DNA from 4 places in the Streptomyces sp. NPDC004539 genome. Region 2 is predicted to be linked to each of the others. Evidence: riboswitches for the same ligand, from Rfam matches in the RefSeq annotation. Region 2 holds a riboswitch; each other region holds the start of a gene.
The links. A riboswitch is a leader RNA that binds a small molecule or an ion and turns the genes downstream of it on or off. The one in region 2 is predicted to bind cyclic di-AMP.
Positions count from the first base shown of each region.

Region 1 (4,202 bases), on a different contig from region 2:
ACCGCTCGCCATGTCCTGCCCGAGTTCCACGAACGCACGGGCCACGGCCACCGCACGCTGGACCCGTACGCGAAGCTGCTGGAGGAGCGGATCGTGTTTCTGGGTGCCCCGGTGGACGACATCTCCGCGAACGACGTGATGGCGCAGTTCATGCACCTGGAGCACCAGGCCCCGGAGCGGGACATCTCGCTGTACATCAACTCCCCGGGCGGCTCGTTCACGGCGATGTCGGCGATCTACGACACGATGCGGTACGTCAGTTGTGATGTGGAGACGGTCTGCCTGGGCCAGGCGGGCTGGTCGGCGGCGGTGCTGCTGGCGGCCGGCACCCCGGGCAAGCGGCTCGCGCTGCCGGGCGCCCGGGTGGTCGTCGGCCCGCCGGAGCCGTCGGGCGAGTTCCGGGGGCAGGCCAGTGACCTCGCCATCGTGGCCGAGGAGCTGACCCGTACCCGCGCGCTCCTGGAGGAGATGCTCGTCCGCCACACGGGCCGCACCCCGGAGCAGGTGACCGAGGACGTCGAGCGGGACAAGGTGCTGGACGCGCGGGCGGCGGTGGAGTACGGCGTCGTCGACCGCGTCGTACCGAGCCGCCGGACGACCGGCGGGTGACGGCGGATGCTGCCGGAACTCCCGCCGCTCCCGGCGCTGACGCGCGCCGAGGCCGAGCTGGTCGACCAGTACCTGGCGGCCGTCGATCTGCTGGGCCGGATCAACCCCAGCCGCGACGGCGACACCTACCGGGGCCTCAGAGCCGCGCAGGCGCTGGTGGCCCGGGCGACGGCGCTGCGTGACGCGCTGACGCTGATGCACCAGCGGGGGGAGCACGAGGTGCACGCCCCGACCCTCGCGCGGGCCCTGCGCGTCCTGGACGGCGACCGGCGCACGGCCCGGGTGACCCTGCCCCCGGCGGGGAACTGACGCCCGGTACATGACGCACGGTCGGCACCCCGGGAAGCACAGAAGCACGCACGCGTGACGCCCCCTCGCTCCACGCGCGCGTGCCTCCGCCCGTGCTCCCTCCGGACGACGTACGGGGCTGTCGCGGGGTGCGTGATGACGCACCGTCTTCAGCCGTCCCCCGGGGCGGCGCGGGTGGCGTGGAACCGACCCCCGTTCGGCGTAACGAGGTTTCCCCCGGGCAGCCCTCCGCACTTGCGCAACCTGCGGATTCGGGGTGTGGACCGGGGCATTCCCGCCCTGATCGGGGCGTCGTCGGGTGACGGACACGTGACCGTTCTCTGAACTGTTCACCCGAATGGCCCAGTCGTGAGTAAGGCCACAAATCCTCGAATTCGTTGGGTATTTCGGTCACGAGTCCGTCAAGATCCCTGTCTGACGACAAGCCCCCGCCACAGAGGCGGGGCGGTCCGGGCGGACGCCGAGTCCTGCCGCCGTCCGGATGACCGAGTCGACAGGAGTGCATCGGCAGGAGTGGAGGACCCAGCAGTACGGGTCGCCGGGGCGGTCACACCATGACCGTGCCGGGCAGCCCTTGGGGTGAAGCCGTGGTGACACGGCCGGGCCAACTTCGCCAGCCCGAATCCGACAGGTCATCCTTCACAGGCGGTTGACGAAGGGTTGCGCATGACTGCGCTCAATCGTGTCCCGTCGATGATGGTCCGAGCCGGTACGGTCTCGGCGTTCGCACTGGCCGCCGTCGGCGGCTCCGTGGTCGTACCGGGCGTCGCCTCCGGCGCCGAGGCGGCCACCCCCGCGACGAAGGCACTTCAGGTCGCGGCGTCGAAGAAGGGCGCACCGTACAAGTACGGCGCCACCGGTCCGCACCGGTTCGACTGCTCGGGGCTCACGCAGTACGCGTTCAAGAAGGCGGGCAAGTCCCTGCCGCGCACCACCACCCAGCAGTACAACAAGACCAAGCACATCTCCGCGTCGTCGCGGCAGAAGGGAGACCTGGTCTTCTTCCACTCGGGCTCGAACGTCTACCACGTCGGGATATACGCGGGGGCGGGCAAGGTGTGGCACTCGCCGAAGACGGGTGACGTGGTGCGGCTCCAGAAGATCTGGACCAAGAGCGTCTGGTACGGCCGGGTCAAGTAGTGCCCGGTGCCGACGGCTGAGGCACGGCCGTCCAGGGCAGCTCGATGAAGACCGTCTTGCCGCCCTCCAGGGTGGGCCGCACGCCGAGCCGCCCCCCGCACTCCGCCGCGAGCGAGCGGATGATCACCATCCCCCGGCCGTTGTCCTGCTGGACAGCGGCCGGGAGGCGTTTGGGGAACCGCGGATGGCTGTCGGTGACGCCGACGCGGACCTGCTCGTCACGGTCGAGGACGAGGTCGAGGGTGAAGGTCGGCGACTGCCCCAGGGTGTGCTGGACGGCGTTGGTGGCGAGTTCGGAGACGATGAGGCGGATGGTCTCGGCGAGGTCCGCGCCGGGCGGCAGGCCCCACTCCGCGAGCGTGCCCGCGGTGAAGGTGCGGGCCGCGGCGACCGACACGGGGTCGCTCGGCAGGGTGACGGATGCTTCCAGGTGGTCTGCCATGGCGACGTCGTCCCTTTCTCACGGGACCGGCGTCCGACACGAGGCGGATGGTTCGAGTACGGTCCCGGAACTGGTGCTTCACCGTCAGACTGCCATTTCCGCGGCCGTCCTGTGCGGCGATCCACCAGGATGTGCATATATCTGTCGCCCGAAGCGGTGAACTCTGCTACGGCAGATCGGATTTGGGCGGCGTGCGAGAAGTAATGGGGAGTGAGGAGGAGGGCATGCAACACGGCCCCGCGGTACGCCGCCGCAAACTGGGCGCGGAACTGCGCGCGTTACGCAATCGGGCCCGGCTGACGAGCGGTGAGGCGGCCCGCCTGGTGGGCTGGCACCAGTCGAAGGTGAGCCGGATCGAGACGGGCACCAGCAGTGCGAAACCGGCCGATGTGGCGCTGCTGCTGGACGCCTACGGAGTGGCCGACGAACGGCTGCGCGAGCTGATGCTCGTGCTCGCCGGCGCCGACGAGGGGGTGGGCCGGGACCACTGGTGGCACGCCTACCGGGGTGTCCTGCCGCCCGCCTACCGGGACTTCATCAGCCTGGAGTCGCAGGCGAGCGCGATGCGCACGCTGGAGACGACCGTGGTCCCGGGGCTGCTCCAGACCCCGGAGTACGCCCGCGCGGTGACCCGCTCGGCGCTGGAGGGCGCGGACGCGGGACAGCTGGACACGCTGGTGGAGGTGCGGCTGGCCCGCCAGGACGTGCTGCGCGGGGACCCGCCGCTGCTGCTGAACGCCGTCCTGGACGAGGCGGTGCTGCGCCGGCAGGTGGGTGGTCCCGAGGTGATGGCGGCGCAGTTGGAACGGCTCCTGGAGGACGCGCGACTTCCCCAGGTGCGGCTCCAGGTACTGCCGTTCACCGCGGGGGCGCATATCGGCGTCACCGGGCCTTTCGTCATCTTCTCGTTTTCGAGCGTCTCTGATCTGGATGTGGTCGTTCTCGACCATTTGACGAGTAGTCATCACCTTGAGGGGAAAGAAGACCTCCGGGCCTACTCGGAGGCTTTCACCAACCTTCAGATCCACGCCCTTTCACCCGAGGACTCGTTGGATTTCATCGCCGGGATAGGTGACGGCGCGTAAGGAGGCACCCCCATGACAGCACTGCCTCGGAACGTACCTTCCGCAACCGCACTGCATGAGGCTCACTGGCTGCGCAGCAGCCACAGCACCGGAGCGAACAACTGCGTGGAGACGGCCCCGCACACGGGTCTCCTCGCGGTACGCGACTCCAAGTCCCCCACCGGACCCGCGCTGCTCTTCACCCCGGGGAGCTGGGCGGAGTTCACCTCCGCACTCTGATCACCCCTCGCACGGCCGTGCCCGCCGACTCATGGTCGTGTCGCGTCGATCACCCGCACCGCGCGGTCCAGCTCCGCCCCGGAGAGGTCCGCGCGGGCGGTCAGCCGCAGCCGTGAGACTCCGTCGGGCACGGAAGGGGGTCGGAAGCACCCCACGGCGAGTCCCCCGTCCCGGCAGTCCGCGGCCCAGCGGACGGCCGCCTCGGGGGACGGCGCGCGCACGGAGACGACCGCGGCGTCCGGACGTACCGCGTCCAGGCCCGCGACCGTCAGCCGGGTGTGCAGTTCGGAGGCCACCTCGCGGGCCCGCCCCGCCCGTCCGGGTTCGCGGCGCAGCAGCCTGAGGGCCGCGAGCGCGGCGCCGGCCGCCGCCGGGGCGAGTCCGGTGTCGAAGATGAA
Region 1 is NZ_JBEXLS010000007.1:94,071-98,272, reverse strand. Features, by position in the region: gene ABZX85_RS16805 (ATP-dependent Clp protease proteolytic subunit) at 1-609, shown strand, start outside; gene ABZX85_RS16800 (hypothetical protein) at 616-918, shown strand; cyclic di-AMP (ydaO/yuaA leader) riboswitch at 1,392-1,581, shown strand; gene ABZX85_RS16795 (C40 family peptidase) at 1,585-2,058, shown strand; gene ABZX85_RS16790 (ATP-binding protein) at 2,051-2,500, opposite strand; gene ABZX85_RS16785 (helix-turn-helix transcriptional regulator) at 2,725-3,585, shown strand; gene ABZX85_RS16780 (DUF397 domain-containing protein) at 3,598-3,804, shown strand; gene ABZX85_RS16775 (8-amino-7-oxononanoate synthase) at 3,834-4,202, opposite strand, start outside.
Region 1: linked by a shared signal. The riboswitch ahead of ABZX85_RS16795 (C40 family peptidase) and the one ahead of ABZX85_RS18350 (transglycosylase SLT domain-containing protein) in region 2 are both predicted to bind cyclic di-AMP.

Region 2 (4,202 bases):
GCCCCGGCGAGAACTTCGCGAACTCCGTGTCGTACGACGGGAACCAGCAGGCCAGCACGGTCGACGAGCGCAGCCCGAAATGCGCGGCGACGGGGCGCTCACCGGCGTACAGGACCGAGAGCGTGCCGGCGCACTCCGGGGCGCGCGTCTGCGCGAGCAGCCCGACCAGGCGGGTGATCCACTCCTGCGCGAACCGGTCGCGGCGGCCGGTGCGGCGGTACTGCGCGGACTTCCAGGCCATGAGCGCGCGCAGCGCGGCCGGGTCCCGCTCGTCGAACACGAACCTCAACTCGCCCGCCTGGCGGCCCAGTTTGCGTTCCTTCGCCAGTGTCGTCCGCAGGAACTTCGGCGACTGGCCGTGCAGCACCGACTCGTAGGTCTCGTAGCCCTTCTCGACGTCGATGACATAGGCCGGGTACTCGGCGGCGGCGTGCGGGACGAACAGGGCCTGTTCCGCCTCCAGGTTGTCGAAGGCGAAGCTCGACAGGGCGCAGGCCCGCATCAACTCGGCGGTGTCCAGGCCGAGTCCGGGCGCCAGGATCGCGCCCTGGGCGTCCGAGACGCCGTGCGCGAGGGCCTGGCCCATACCGAGCGGACCGCGCTCGTGGGGGAGGAACCCGACGGGTTCACGCCCCTCGTACACCACCGCGACCCGCGCACGCGCCCGTACGCGCCCCACGGCCTCGACGAACTCCGGTTCCATGAACGGATTGCGCGGGGCCGGCGACACGGCGCGCAGCGCACGCCAGCGCTCCCGCTCCCCCTCGCCCAACTCCTGCGCGCGCAGCACACGAATGCGCCCACTGTTCAACCTGACCCCCCGATCAAGTCCCCCCTGGACACCTGGACCGTACCCCTCCAGACAGGGCCCGCGGTAGATAGCGGCTCATGTTGTTGCCAACCGGTGCAGTCTTCGCAGAAGCGTTGGGAATTCGATGGCAGTTCGATGACGAACGTCACCCCGGAGGGCCACCGGGCCGCCGGAAGGACGCCGCCGTCGCCCCGCGCGGGAGGGCGGTTTCGCGAACCGGCCCTCCTGCGCGTGCGCGCGCCAGGTGAACCGGTCTCTCCGCGCGGGTGCCCGTTCCCCTGCCGGGCGACCGGTTTCCGGCCCTCCCGCGCGGGGCGACGTGTGGCCGATTCGCGGGTGCTCCCGGAGGTCGTGGGCCTGTGGCGGGCGCGGGCCGGGGCGAGCCGGTCGGTCGGGCCTCCCGGGGCCGGTGCGGTCCGTATTCTCTGATCATGGCCGCACCCACCACCCCCGCTTCCGGCACGCGCGCGTACGCCCTCGTCGCCACCGACCTGGACGGCACGCTGCTCCGCGCCGACGACACCTTCTCCGACCGCTCGCTGAACGCCCTCCAGCGGGTCGTGGAGGCCGGCGCGCGGCACCTGGTGGTGACCGGCCGCCCGGCCCCCCGGGTGCGCCCCCTGCTGGAGATCCTGCGCGGCAGAGGGCTCGCGGTGTGCGGCCAGGGAGCGCAGGTGTACGACGCCGGCGCGGACCGCCTGCTGTGGTCCGTCACGCTCGACCGCGAACTCGCGGAGACCGCGCTCGGCAAGATCGAGGCGGAGGTCGGCCAGGTGTACGCCGCCGTCGACCAGGACGGCGTGGACGGGCTGACGCTGATCGAACCGGGCTACCTGATGCCGCACCCGACGCTCCCGGCGCTGCGCGTGGGCCGTCGCGAGGATCTCTGGTGCGAGCCGATCAGCAAGGTGCTCCTGCGCCACCCGGCGCTCACGGACGACGAACTGGCGGCCACCGCGCGCGCGGCGGTCGGTTCGCTCGCCACCGTCACGATGTCGGGGCCCGGCACGGTCGAGCTCCAGCCGAGCGGTGTCACGAAGGCGACGGGTCTCGCGCTGGCCGCCGAGCGCCTCGGGGTCGCCCCGGAGGACACGGTCGCCTTCGGGGACATGCCGAACGACATCCCGATGTTCGAGTGGTCGGCCTACGGGGTCGCGATGGCGAACGCGCACCCGGAGCTCAAGGCGGTGGCCGACGAGGTCACCGGTTCGAACGAGGAGGACGGTGTGGCGACCGTTCTTGAACGGATGTTTCCGTAACGCGAGCCCTTGGAGGGCCGGTACGGACGCCGAGGGAGCCCCGATCCGAAACCGGGGCTCCCACAGGGACGGTCAGTACGCGCCGAACACGTTGTCGATCGACCCGTACACCGCCGCCGCGTAGTTGCACGCGGCGGTGATGTTCGCGACCGGGTCGTACGGGTCGTACGCGGTCCCGGAGACGTGGTACGCCTGGAAGGTCGGGTCGATGACCTGGAGGAGGCCCTTGGAGGGCGTCCCGGCGGCGGCGTTGGAGTCCCAGTTGTTGATGGCCCAGGGATTGCCGGAGGACTCGCGGATGATGTTGCGGTAGATGCCGTCGTAGCTGCCCGGGATGCCCTTCTGGGCCATGATCGCGAGGGACTCGCGAATCCAGCCGTCCAGGGTGTTCGGGTACCCGGCGACCGTGGTCGACGAGGTGCCGCCGGCGGCGGACGCGCTGGTCGCGCCGACGATCGGGAGGGCGAGCAGGGCCGTGCCGGTGGCGGCGACGGCGAGGGCTCGGGCGAGACGCTTCTTGCGGATTGCAGGCATGGCGGTGTTCCTCTCCGGCGCCTGCGAGGTGAGCTGTCGGGTTCGGGCGGGGAGGTGCCCGGCCGGTCCACCGGGGAGGTGGCACGGCTTCACCCCTAGCCGTCCCGGAGCGTGTCCGGTGCGGCGTACTACCTGGGTCCCCCGCTCCTGCCGTACGCGAGTGGTTCGTCGATGGGGTGGTGAAGGGCGGCGGCAGGATTAGGCGTCCGCCCGACCCGGCGGAACGTATGCGAGAGCACATGTCCGGAACAAGTGCCGGATTCACATCTCGTCCCTATTGACCTCTGCCTGAGGCGTATGGGGTGCTTGATCCTTTGCGATCGCCAAGCGTCAACTGGCCAACGGGGGAACGGCGGAGGAGGGGTGCGGGGGAGGGTGGGTGAAGAAAGTGCCCGTGACTCAACTCACGAAATAGCAATAACGGCAAAATGGACACAAGGTATTTATGTCTGAATATGACGTGTCTTATTGGTCGATCGGATGCATAACGGGCGTGATCCGATAGCGCCCGTGCTGTAACCGTGGGGGCTATCGGTGATCGAAACGTGACCGGATACGCTGACTTGAGTGAGGGCAGCGACCTATCGACAAACCGTGTAATCGCCAACATTCGCCCGTGGGCAACAGCAGACAGGAGATCCCTCGTGACCGTCGTCGGGCCGTTCGGGCTGAGCGTGCGGGACCAGGCACTGGAAGCCGATGTCCAGGCCGGATTGGCGGCCGTCGAGGAGGGCCTGCTCGAAGCCACCAAGAGCGAGGTCCCCTTCATCACGGAGGCCGCGCAGCACCTCGTGCGCGCCGGGGGCAAACGATTCCGGCCACTGCTGGTGATGCTCTCCGCGCAGTTCGGCGACCCGTACGCGCCCGGTGTCGTGCCGTCGGCGGTCGGCGTCGAACTCACCCACCTCGCCACGCTGTACCACGACGACGTCATGGACGAGGCCGAGGTCCGGCGCGGGGTGGCCAGCCCCAACGCCCGCTGGGGAAACTCCGTCGCCGTCCTCACCGGTGACTTCCTCTTCGCGCGCGCGTCCCAGATCCTCGCCGACCTCGGGCCCGAGGTCGTCCGCATCCAGGCCGAGGCGTTCGAACGGCTCGTCACCGGCCAGATCCTGGAGACCGCGGGGCCCACCGACGGCCGCGACCCGGTCGACCACTACCTCGACGTCCTCGCCGGCAAGACCGGCTCCCTGGTCGCCGTCTCCTGCCGCTTCGGCGCGATGACCTCCGGCGCGGACGAGACCGTCGTCGACGTCCTCACGCAGTACGGCGAACGCCTCGGCGTCGCCTTCCAGCTCGCGGACGACGTCCTCGACATCGCCTCCGACTCCCACGAGTCCGGCAAGACCCCCGGCACGGACCTGCGCGAGGGCATCCCCACGCTCCCGGTCCTGCGCCTGCGCGAGCGCGCCGCCCGGCTCGGCCTCGCCGAGGACGTCGCCCTGTGCGAACTCCTCGACTCCGACCTCACCGACGACACCCGTCACGCCGAGGCCCTCGCCGCCCTGCGCGCCCACCCCGCCCTCGAACAGGCCCGCCGCGACACGGTCCGCTACGCCGAGGAAGCCCGTTCCGCCCTGTCCCCCCTCCCCGACTGC
Region 2 is NZ_JBEXLS010000008.1:61,331-65,532, forward strand. Features, by position in the region: gene ABZX85_RS18340 (GNAT family N-acetyltransferase) at 1-811, opposite strand, end outside; gene ABZX85_RS18345 (HAD family hydrolase) at 1,243-2,070, shown strand; gene ABZX85_RS18350 (transglycosylase SLT domain-containing protein) at 2,143-2,604, opposite strand; cyclic di-AMP (ydaO/yuaA leader) riboswitch at 2,610-2,785, opposite strand; gene ABZX85_RS18355 (polyprenyl synthetase family protein) at 3,249-4,202, shown strand, end outside.

Region 3 (4,202 bases), on a different contig from region 2:
AGACCGCGCAGGAAGTCGCCCTCGTCCCGGCCGGGTTCCTGCTCGCCGTCCCAGACGAAGGTGTGCACCAGCCGGAACGACTCCGCGCCCGCCGAGAACGCGAACCGCAGCGTGAACGGCAGCCAGCCCCGCCGGCCGTGCCGATGCCGCCCCTCGACCCGTACGACGGCCCGCACCGGCCCGTCCTGCTCCACCTCCACCTTCTCCACCCGCCCGGCGAACGCCTCCACATCGGCCCCGTCCCGCACACTCCCCTGCCGCAGCGCGACGAGCCGCCCGTCCCGCGCGACCTCGACCCCGCCCCGCCGCAGACTCCGTACGACCGTGTCGGCGCCCTTCTCCGCGAAGCGGGCCGTCAGGACGCCGGTCGAGACCTCGACGCCGCCCTTCGCCCGCCGGACCGTCACCCGGTGCCCGGGGGCGGCCGGGTTGCCGGCGGCGAGGAGGTAGCGGTCGGACCGGGGGGCGTCGGGGGCGATCGCGTGGGCCGTCCACTTGACCGAGCCGTCGGGCCAGTAGGCGGTGGGCCAGGACTGGACGGGGACGTCGGTGCCGTCGGCGGCCGTCAGCTTGAGGGGCTGTCCGGTTCTGTGCGTTCCGCGTGCCCAGGGGACGCCCCAGGTGGTGCCGGCGTGGGCGTCGGGGGTGCCCTCCAGCCAGTGGAGTTCGGTGGCGCTGTCGCCAGCCGCCGCGGCGGGGCGGGACAGGGCCCAGGAGAACGAGGTGGCGGCAGCCGCGACGGCGGCGCCCTTGATGACGGTACGTCGGCCGACGCCGGACACTGGACCTCCTGGAAAGCGCTTTCACGGGGACGGTGATCACTGTGTCCCCGGGTCTCCCCAGCTGTCGACGGATGCCACACGACCGCAACAGAACGATCATGATCGCGCAAGAACCCACAGCCGGCGCCCGACCAGGAACGCCCCGGAACGCTCCCGAACGCCCCGAAGGCCGGACCCGGGGATCGGGGGTCCGGCCTTCGGAGGCGTGTCAGGAAGTGCTCGGTGGCGTCAGACGGAGACTCCGTGCGAGCGGAGGTAGGCGAGCGGGTCGACGTCCGAGCCGTAGTCCGGCGTCGTGCGTATCTCGAAGTGCAGGTGCGGTCCGGTCACGTTGCCCGTGGAGCCGGAGTAGCCGATCTGCTGGCCCGCGCTGACGCTCTGGCCGGCCGAGACGTTGAGCGCCGACAGGTGCGCGTACTGCGCGTAGTAGCCGTCCGCGAGCTTGATGACGACCTGGTTGCCGTACGCGTTGGCCCAGCCCGCCGAGACGACCGTGCCCGCGCCGACGGACCGCAGGGTCGTGCCGCTCGGGACGACGAAGTCGACGCCCGTGTGGTAGCCGCTGGACCACATGCTGCCCGAGACCCGGTAGCCGGTGCCGACGACCGCGCCCCGGACGGGGAGGGTGAAGCCGGAGGAGGACGAGGCGCTCTCGGTGGTGGCCTTCGAGGAGGACGAACTCTTCGAGGAGGCCGAGGAGTCGGAGGATTCCTGCGCCTTCTGCGACGACCGCTGCGAGGACTGCGTGCCCGAGGACGACGAGCCGGACGACGAAGCCGAAGACGAACCGGCCGAGCTGGAGGAGGACGAACCGCTCTCCGCCCGCGCCGCCTTCGCGCCCAGCGACAGCCGCAGACCGGGGTGGATCAGCGACGGGTCGGAGCCGACGGCGTCCCGGTTGTCCTCGTAGAGCCGCTGCCAGCCCCCGGTGACGTTCTGCTCCTCGGCGATCTTCGAGAGGTAGTCGCCGGAGCGGACGGTGTAGGTGGTCGTCTTGCGGCTCGTGGACGCCGACGTGCGGGTCACCGGGGCGGCCTGGACGGCCTGTTCGGGGACGGACGTGGCGGCGGCGGCCGTGGCGGCCGACGTACCGGCGGAGGATGCCGTCTGGGCGTGCGCCCCGGTGGCCCCGATGAGCGGGAGCGCGAGCGCCGCGCCACCTGTTCCGGCGACGGCGAGCGACCGCGAGAAACGGGGCGGCTTCGGGCGGCGGTGCTTACCCCTGGCGGGCATGGAATTCCTCTCCTGCGCCTGCGAGGTGAGCTGTCGGGTGCGAGCAGGAGATGCCCGGCCGCACGGATGCGGCTTTACCCCTAGCCTCTTCCGGAAGACCGGAACAGGCGGTGATTCCTGTGGGTCCCCCGCTCCTGCCGTTTCACTGGTGGGTGGGTGCGGCTCCGGGCGGTGGCAGGATTCGGCGTCCGTCCGGATTGCTGGTGAACGTAGGCGACGCGGACACACGATCACAAGCAGAAGTTGCCTGTGAATTGCGTGCCTGTCGATTCGCCATGGGTTTTTCCGGTGACCGTACGTACGCGAACGACCCGCCCGTATGCCCGATCCCCCTTGAAAACCGCCCCTATTACGTGAACATGACGCGCGACGCAGGGTCAGGAATATGACCCTGCTCACACGACCGATTCACAGCTTTCCTTATTCCAGAGCGAGTTGGAATGAAGCCTGCGAATTCGGACAGAAACCTCAGATGCGACGCAGCCGGAATACCGCCGCATCCAGGTCACCCCGGAGCCCGGTCCGCAGCCCGTGGTGCAGCAGCACCGCACCTCGATGGATTTCACCCGTTTCACGGCATTCGTACGACGCCGTCGCGTCAAGTCCCCGCAGCCGTACCGCCGGTACGGGCTCCCCGTAGTGCTGGGACTGGAGCCAGGCGAGCACGACCGTCTCGTCCCCCCGGACGTACTGCACGGCGCTGAGGCCGCCCTCCGGGGCGCGCAGCCGGTAGAGGTCGCCGTGCTGGACGACGGGCCGGATCTCCTTGTAGAGCTCCACCCACTCGCGCGCCTCGGCGAGCTCCGCGTCGGTCCACTCGGAGAGGTCGCCGCCGACCCCGAGGACCCCGGCGAAGGAGCTGACGAACCGGAACTTCAGCGAGCTGACCCGGTGGTTGAGCTGGACGTTGGGGCTGTCGGTGACCCAGGCGGCCATCACGCGCGCGGGGTGGATCTGGCTGAAGCCGTGCTGGATGGCGAGCCGGTCCAGCGGGTCGGTGTTGTCGGAGGTCCACACCTGGTCGGTACGGCCGAGGATGCCGAGGTCGATCCGGCCGCCGCCGCCCGAGCAGGACTCGAAGGCGACACCGGGGTGCTTGGCGCGCAGCCGGTCCAGGAGCGCGTACAGCGCGCGCACGTGGTCGACCCACAGGCGCTGCGGGTAGGGGTCGCCGGGCCAGCCGGCGTCGGTGAAGCAGCGGTTGAAGTCCCACTTCACGTAGTCGATGGGGGCGCTGGACAGGAGGGTGTCGAGCCGCTCCCACAGGTACTCCTGGACGTCCTCGCGCGCGAGGTTGAGCATCAGCTGGTTGCGGAACTCGGTGCGCGTGCGGCCCTCCTGGAACTGCACCCAGTCGGGGTGGGCGCGGTAGAGGTCGCTGTCCGGGTTGACCATCTCGGGCTCGACCCAGATGCCGAACTGCATGCCGAGGCCGTGCACCCGGTCCGCGAGGGGCTTGAGGCCCTCCGGGAAGCGGTCGGGGTTGGGCGTCCAGTCGCCGAGGCCCGCGCGGTCGCTGGTGCGCGCCCCGAACCAGCCGTCGTCGACGACGAACAGCTCGACGCCGATGTCCGCCGCCCGGCGCGCGAGGACGAGCTGCTGCTCCTCGGAGATGTCGAAGGTGGTCGCCTCCCAGGAGTTGAACAGCACCGGGCGGTCCTGCTCGGCGTCCGGGATGACGTGCTCGCGCTGGTAGGCGTGCCAGGTGCGGCTGGCGCCGCCGAAGCCGCCGTCCGTCCACAGGGCGGCGAAGACGGGGGTCGTGAAGGAGTCGCCGTCGCCGAGGAGCAGGAGGCCGGAGTCGTCGTGTCCGGCGCCGCCGGTGATCTGCACGCGCGCGTCGGGGAGCTGGGCGACGGCGATCCGCCAGGAGCCGGACCAGCCGAGGGCGGCGGTGAAGACCTCGCCGCGCTCCTCGGTGGCGTCGGTGTCGAGGGCGACCCAGGGCAGGTGGGGGTGGCCGGTGTGGCCCCGGCGGCTGCCGATGATCTTCTCGCCGTAGGTGAGCTGTGCCCGCGTGAGGCGGGACTCGGCGGCCCAGCGGCCGTGCAGCTGGGACAGGCGCCAGCCCTCGCGGTGCGGGAGGGTCCAGGTCGCGGAGTCGGCGCGCAGCAGCTCCAGCGGCTCGGCCCCGTCGTTCCCGAGGACCGCCCAGCGCTCGACGACGTCCCCGCGCATCCGGTAGTG
Region 3 is NZ_JBEXLS010000003.1:323,846-328,047, reverse strand. Features, by position in the region: gene ABZX85_RS08005 (Tat pathway signal sequence domain protein) at 1-782, opposite strand, end outside; gene ABZX85_RS08000 (LysM peptidoglycan-binding domain-containing M23 family metallopeptidase) at 1,011-2,015, opposite strand; cyclic di-AMP (ydaO/yuaA leader) riboswitch at 2,018-2,212, opposite strand; gene ABZX85_RS07995 (alpha-galactosidase) at 2,484-4,202, opposite strand, start outside.
Region 3: linked by a shared signal. The riboswitch ahead of ABZX85_RS08000 (LysM peptidoglycan-binding domain-containing M23 family metallopeptidase) and the one ahead of ABZX85_RS18350 (transglycosylase SLT domain-containing protein) in region 2 are both predicted to bind cyclic di-AMP.

Region 4 (4,202 bases), on a different contig from region 2:
GCCGGGGTGGAGGTGGTCCTGCTGGAGGAGTACGAGGGGAGGGCGAAGGCGCCGAACGCGCATCTGGTCTGAGCTGACCCACCCGGCCCACCCCGACCTGCGCCCCACCCACCCACAGGTGACGCTGCCCGTATGAGGTCAGCAAAACCCGTACTCGCCGCCGCCCTGCTCCTGGCCCTGGCCGCCTGCTCGGCGAACCCCTCCGACACCCGCCAGATGGCCCGAGCCCTCCCCCCGGACGCCTCCTTCACGCATCCGGGGGTCCTGGTGAACAAGACCCAGCTCGACGTCGCCCGGGAGAACGTGCACGCGGGCAAGCAGCCCTGGCTGCGCGCCTACCTGGACATGCGGGACAGCAAGTACGGCTCGTACAAGTACCGCCCGGAGCCCTACGAGAGCGTCGACTGCCCCGGCGGCGACCAGCCGAACCGCCCCGCGCACGGCTGTGTGCAGGAGCGGCAGGACGCGATCGCCGCGTACACCCAGGCCCTCCTGTTCAGCGTGACCGGCAAGCGGCAGCACGCGGTCAAGGCGCGGGAGATCATGGACGCCTGGTCGGCGAAGATCAGACGGCACACGGAGGACGACGCCGGCCTCCAGACCGCGTGGGCGGGCTCGACCTGGACCCGGGCCGCGGAGATCGTCCGGCACACCCCCGGCGCCGGCTGGCCGCAGGACAGGGTCGCCCGCTTCGAGGGCATGCTGAGGAACGCGTACCTGCCGGCCGTCACCCGGGAGGTCCCGGACTACAACGGCAACTGGGACCTCGCGATGACGGACGCGGCGATCGGCATCGGCGTCTTCACGAACGACCACCGCGTCTTCGACCGCGCGCTGACCCGCTTCCGCGCCCGCGTCCCCGCCTACTTCTACCTGGAGAAGGACGGCAGAATCCCGATCGCCCCGGCCCGCGCGGGCCTCGACGACCCGGCGAAACTCACCAAGTACTGGTTCGGGCAGACGACGTTCAAGGACGGCGTCTCCCAGGAGACGTGCCGCAACTTCAAGCACGCCGGCTACTCGTTGGCCGCCGCCTCGCACATCGCGGAGACCGCCTGGCACCAGGGCGTCGACCTGTACGGCGAGGTCAAGGACCGGCTGAAGGCGGCGGCCGAACTGCACGCCCGCTACCAGGAGGGCGAGAAGGCTCCGGCGTGGCTGTGCGGCGGGAAGGTCGACCGGAACATGGGGCCCGACCTGGAGGTCCTGGTCAACCACCTGGAGGGCCGGCTCGGCGAGTCCGTCCCGGCGGCCCACCGGCTCGTCGCCCGGCACCGGCCCGCCGGCACGGACGACCTGTTCGTGGCCTGGGAGACCCTGACGCACGCGGGCAACCCGGGGGTCTAGCCGAACCGGTTTGGAGATCCGCCCGGCGTCTGCCTATAGTTATCTCAACGGCGCGGGGTGGAGCAGCTCGGTAGCTCGCTGGGCTCATAACCCAGAGGTCGCAGGTTCAAATCCTGTCCCCGCTACTGAAAAAGGACCGGAATCCTGGAAACAGGGTTCCGGTCCTTTGTTTGTCCTGGATGACCCGATGATCGTCACTCTGTGTATCGCGGTGTTCTCCCCAGCCACCCAACTCGCCCGTTTTTCCCCACCGTTGACCCGAAAATTCCAGGCCAGAAATGTTTGTCGATCAAGAGGAACGGCTTGGAAACGGGCCCCCGGGTCGATTAACGTTCGATAACGCAGCACGGTTGTCGCAGCCGTCACAAGAGACGGCTCCGTGCGCACGCGCCGAATCCCGCGAGGGAACCGGGGAACCACCACCTTGGGGTGAATCACGCGGACGCCCCCGCTCACGAGCGGGCGGTTTACGCGCGTAGGAGACCTTCCCGCTCCGAACCCGTCAGCTAACCCGGTAGGCGGCGGAAGGAAAGGAGTGCGCCCGCGTGGCGAACCCGACTGCCCCAGAAGCCCCCGCCCAGCCGACCTTCGGGTTCGGCAGCTACCGCGCCGAGGATGAGGGCCCCTGGGAGGAGTGGAACCCCACCGCGGACTCCGTCCCGGCCAAGGGCAAGCACCGGGTCGCCAAGCAGCGCACCGGTGGCGGCGGCTTCGCCCGCAGCTCCACCGTCCTCGGCGTCGGCGTCATAGCCGCCGTCAGCGCGGGCGGCATGGCCAGCGCCAACACGGGCAACGCGCCCGTCTCCATCAACGTCGCCGACATCCCCGGCGTCGGCTCCCTCGTCTCGAACGACAGCGACCAGGCGCCGGAACCCGCGCCGATCAGCAACATCGTCGCCGAGGCCGGCCAGGAGTCCTCCGACGCGGCCGAGGCGCTGCGCAGCCGGATCATCGCGCAGGCCGAGTCCCAGCAGACACAGGCCGACCAGCAGGCGAAGGTCGCCGCCCAGCGGGCCGAGGCCCAGGCCGCGGCGCAGGCGGCGAAGGCCGCGCAGGCCAACGTCGAAGAGGCCAAGGAGCAGGCCGACGAGGCCGCGAAGGAGAAGGCGGAGCAGGCGCGGCTCGCCGAGCTCGCCAAGCAGTACACGCTGCCGACCTCGTCGTACACCATCACCTCGACGTTCGGTCAGGCCGGGGCGCTGTGGTCGTCCGGGTACCACACCGGGCTCGACTTCGCGGCGCCCACGGGCACGCTCATCAAGGCCGTCCACAGCGGGACCATCACGGAGGCCGGGTACGCCGGGTCCTACGGCTACCGCACCATCCTCACCCTGGATGACGGCACCGAGGTCTGGTACGCCCACCAGTCGTCCATCAGCGTCAGTGTCGGCCAGAAGGTCGGTACGGGTGACATCATCGGGCGCGTCGGGGCGACGGGGAACGTGACCGGGGCGCACCTGCACCTGGAGATCCACCCCAACGGCTCGGCGAGCGGCATCGACCCGGCGGCGTGGCTGCGCGGCAACGGGCTCAACCCCTGACCCGATCTTTGCGACACCGGCGGAATTCGCGGGTCCGGAGCCGACGTTGACGTAGAGCATGACTACTCTGCGCCCGCTCGGCTCCTCCGACCTCGAAGTCTTCCCTCTCTCCCTCGGCGGCAACGTCTTCGGCTGGACCGCCGACGAGGCGACATCGTTCGCCGTTCTCGACGCGTACGCCGCGGCCGGCGGGAACTTCGTCGACACCGCCGACTCCTACTCCGCCTGGATCGAGGGGAACAGCGGCGGCGAGTCCGAGACGATCATCGGCAAGTGGGTGGCGTCCCGGGGCAACCGGGACGACGTCGTCATCGCGACGAAGGTCAGCCAGCACCCCGAGTTCAAGGGCCTGTCCGCCGACAACATCAAGGCGGCGGCGGAGGCTTCCCTCAAGCGCCTCGGCACCGACCACATCGACCTCTACTACACGCACTTCGACCAGCCCGACACCCCGGTCGAGGAGATCGTCGGCGCGCTCGACGAGCTGGTGAAGGCGGGCAAGGTCCGGCACATCGCCGCCTCCAACATCTCCGCCGCGCGCCTGCGCGAGTCGCTGGAGTTCTCCGACCGCGAGGGCCTCGCCCGGTACGTCGCGATCCAGCCGCACTACAACCTGGTCTCCCGCGACACGTACGAGGGTGAGCTCCAGGCCGTCGTCTCCCAGGCGGGTCTCGCCGCCGTCCCGTACTTCGCCCTCGCGTCCGGCTTCCTCACGGGCAAGTACCGGCCGGGTACGGCCGTGGCGGGCGCCCGCGCCGCCGCCGGTGCCGGGAAGCACCTCGACACCGATCGGGGCGTGAAGGTGCTGGCCGCGCTCGACGAGGTCGCCGCCGCGCACGACGCCGAGGTCGCGACGGTCGCGCTGGCGTGGCTCGCGGCGCAGCCGACGGTGGCCGCGCCGATCGCTTCCGCCCGGGTCGTCGAGCAGCTTCCCGCGCTGCTGGCGCTGGGGGACCTGACGCTGACGGAGGCGGAGGTGCGCCGGCTCACGGAGGCTTCGGCGTAGCCCTGGGCCATGAGCAGGGGGCAGGTTTCCGGCGGTGGGGTGTGACGGCCCCGCCGCCGGTTCTTTCTTTCCTCGGCTTCCTCGGCTTCCTCGGCTTCCTCGGCTTCCTCAGGCCCGGTAGCCGCCGTACGGCGGGTAGGCGTAGGCCGGAGGGAACGGGGGGTGCCAGGTGTAGGGGGCGGGGGCGGGCGGGGTGGTGGCCCGGGCCCCGTGGTCGAGGGCGGGGCGGGTGGTCGCGCGGTGCGTCCACAGGGTGGTGAGGAGGTGCTGTTCGCGGGTGACGAAGTCCGCGGGGACGTTGCCCAGGC
Region 4 is NZ_JBEXLS010000030.1:106,381-110,582, forward strand. Features, by position in the region: gene ABZX85_RS41935 (dihydrofolate reductase family protein) at 1-72, shown strand, start outside; gene ABZX85_RS41940 (alginate lyase family protein) at 217-1,347, shown strand; tRNA gene ABZX85_RS41945 (tRNA-Met) at 1,399-1,472, shown strand; cyclic di-AMP (ydaO/yuaA leader) riboswitch at 1,726-1,885, shown strand; gene ABZX85_RS41950 (M23 family metallopeptidase) at 1,893-2,888, shown strand; gene ABZX85_RS41955 (aldo/keto reductase) at 2,947-3,894, shown strand; gene ABZX85_RS41960 (PrsW family intramembrane metalloprotease) at 4,003-4,202, opposite strand, start outside.
Region 4: linked by a shared signal. The riboswitch ahead of ABZX85_RS41950 (M23 family metallopeptidase) and the one ahead of ABZX85_RS18350 (transglycosylase SLT domain-containing protein) in region 2 are both predicted to bind cyclic di-AMP.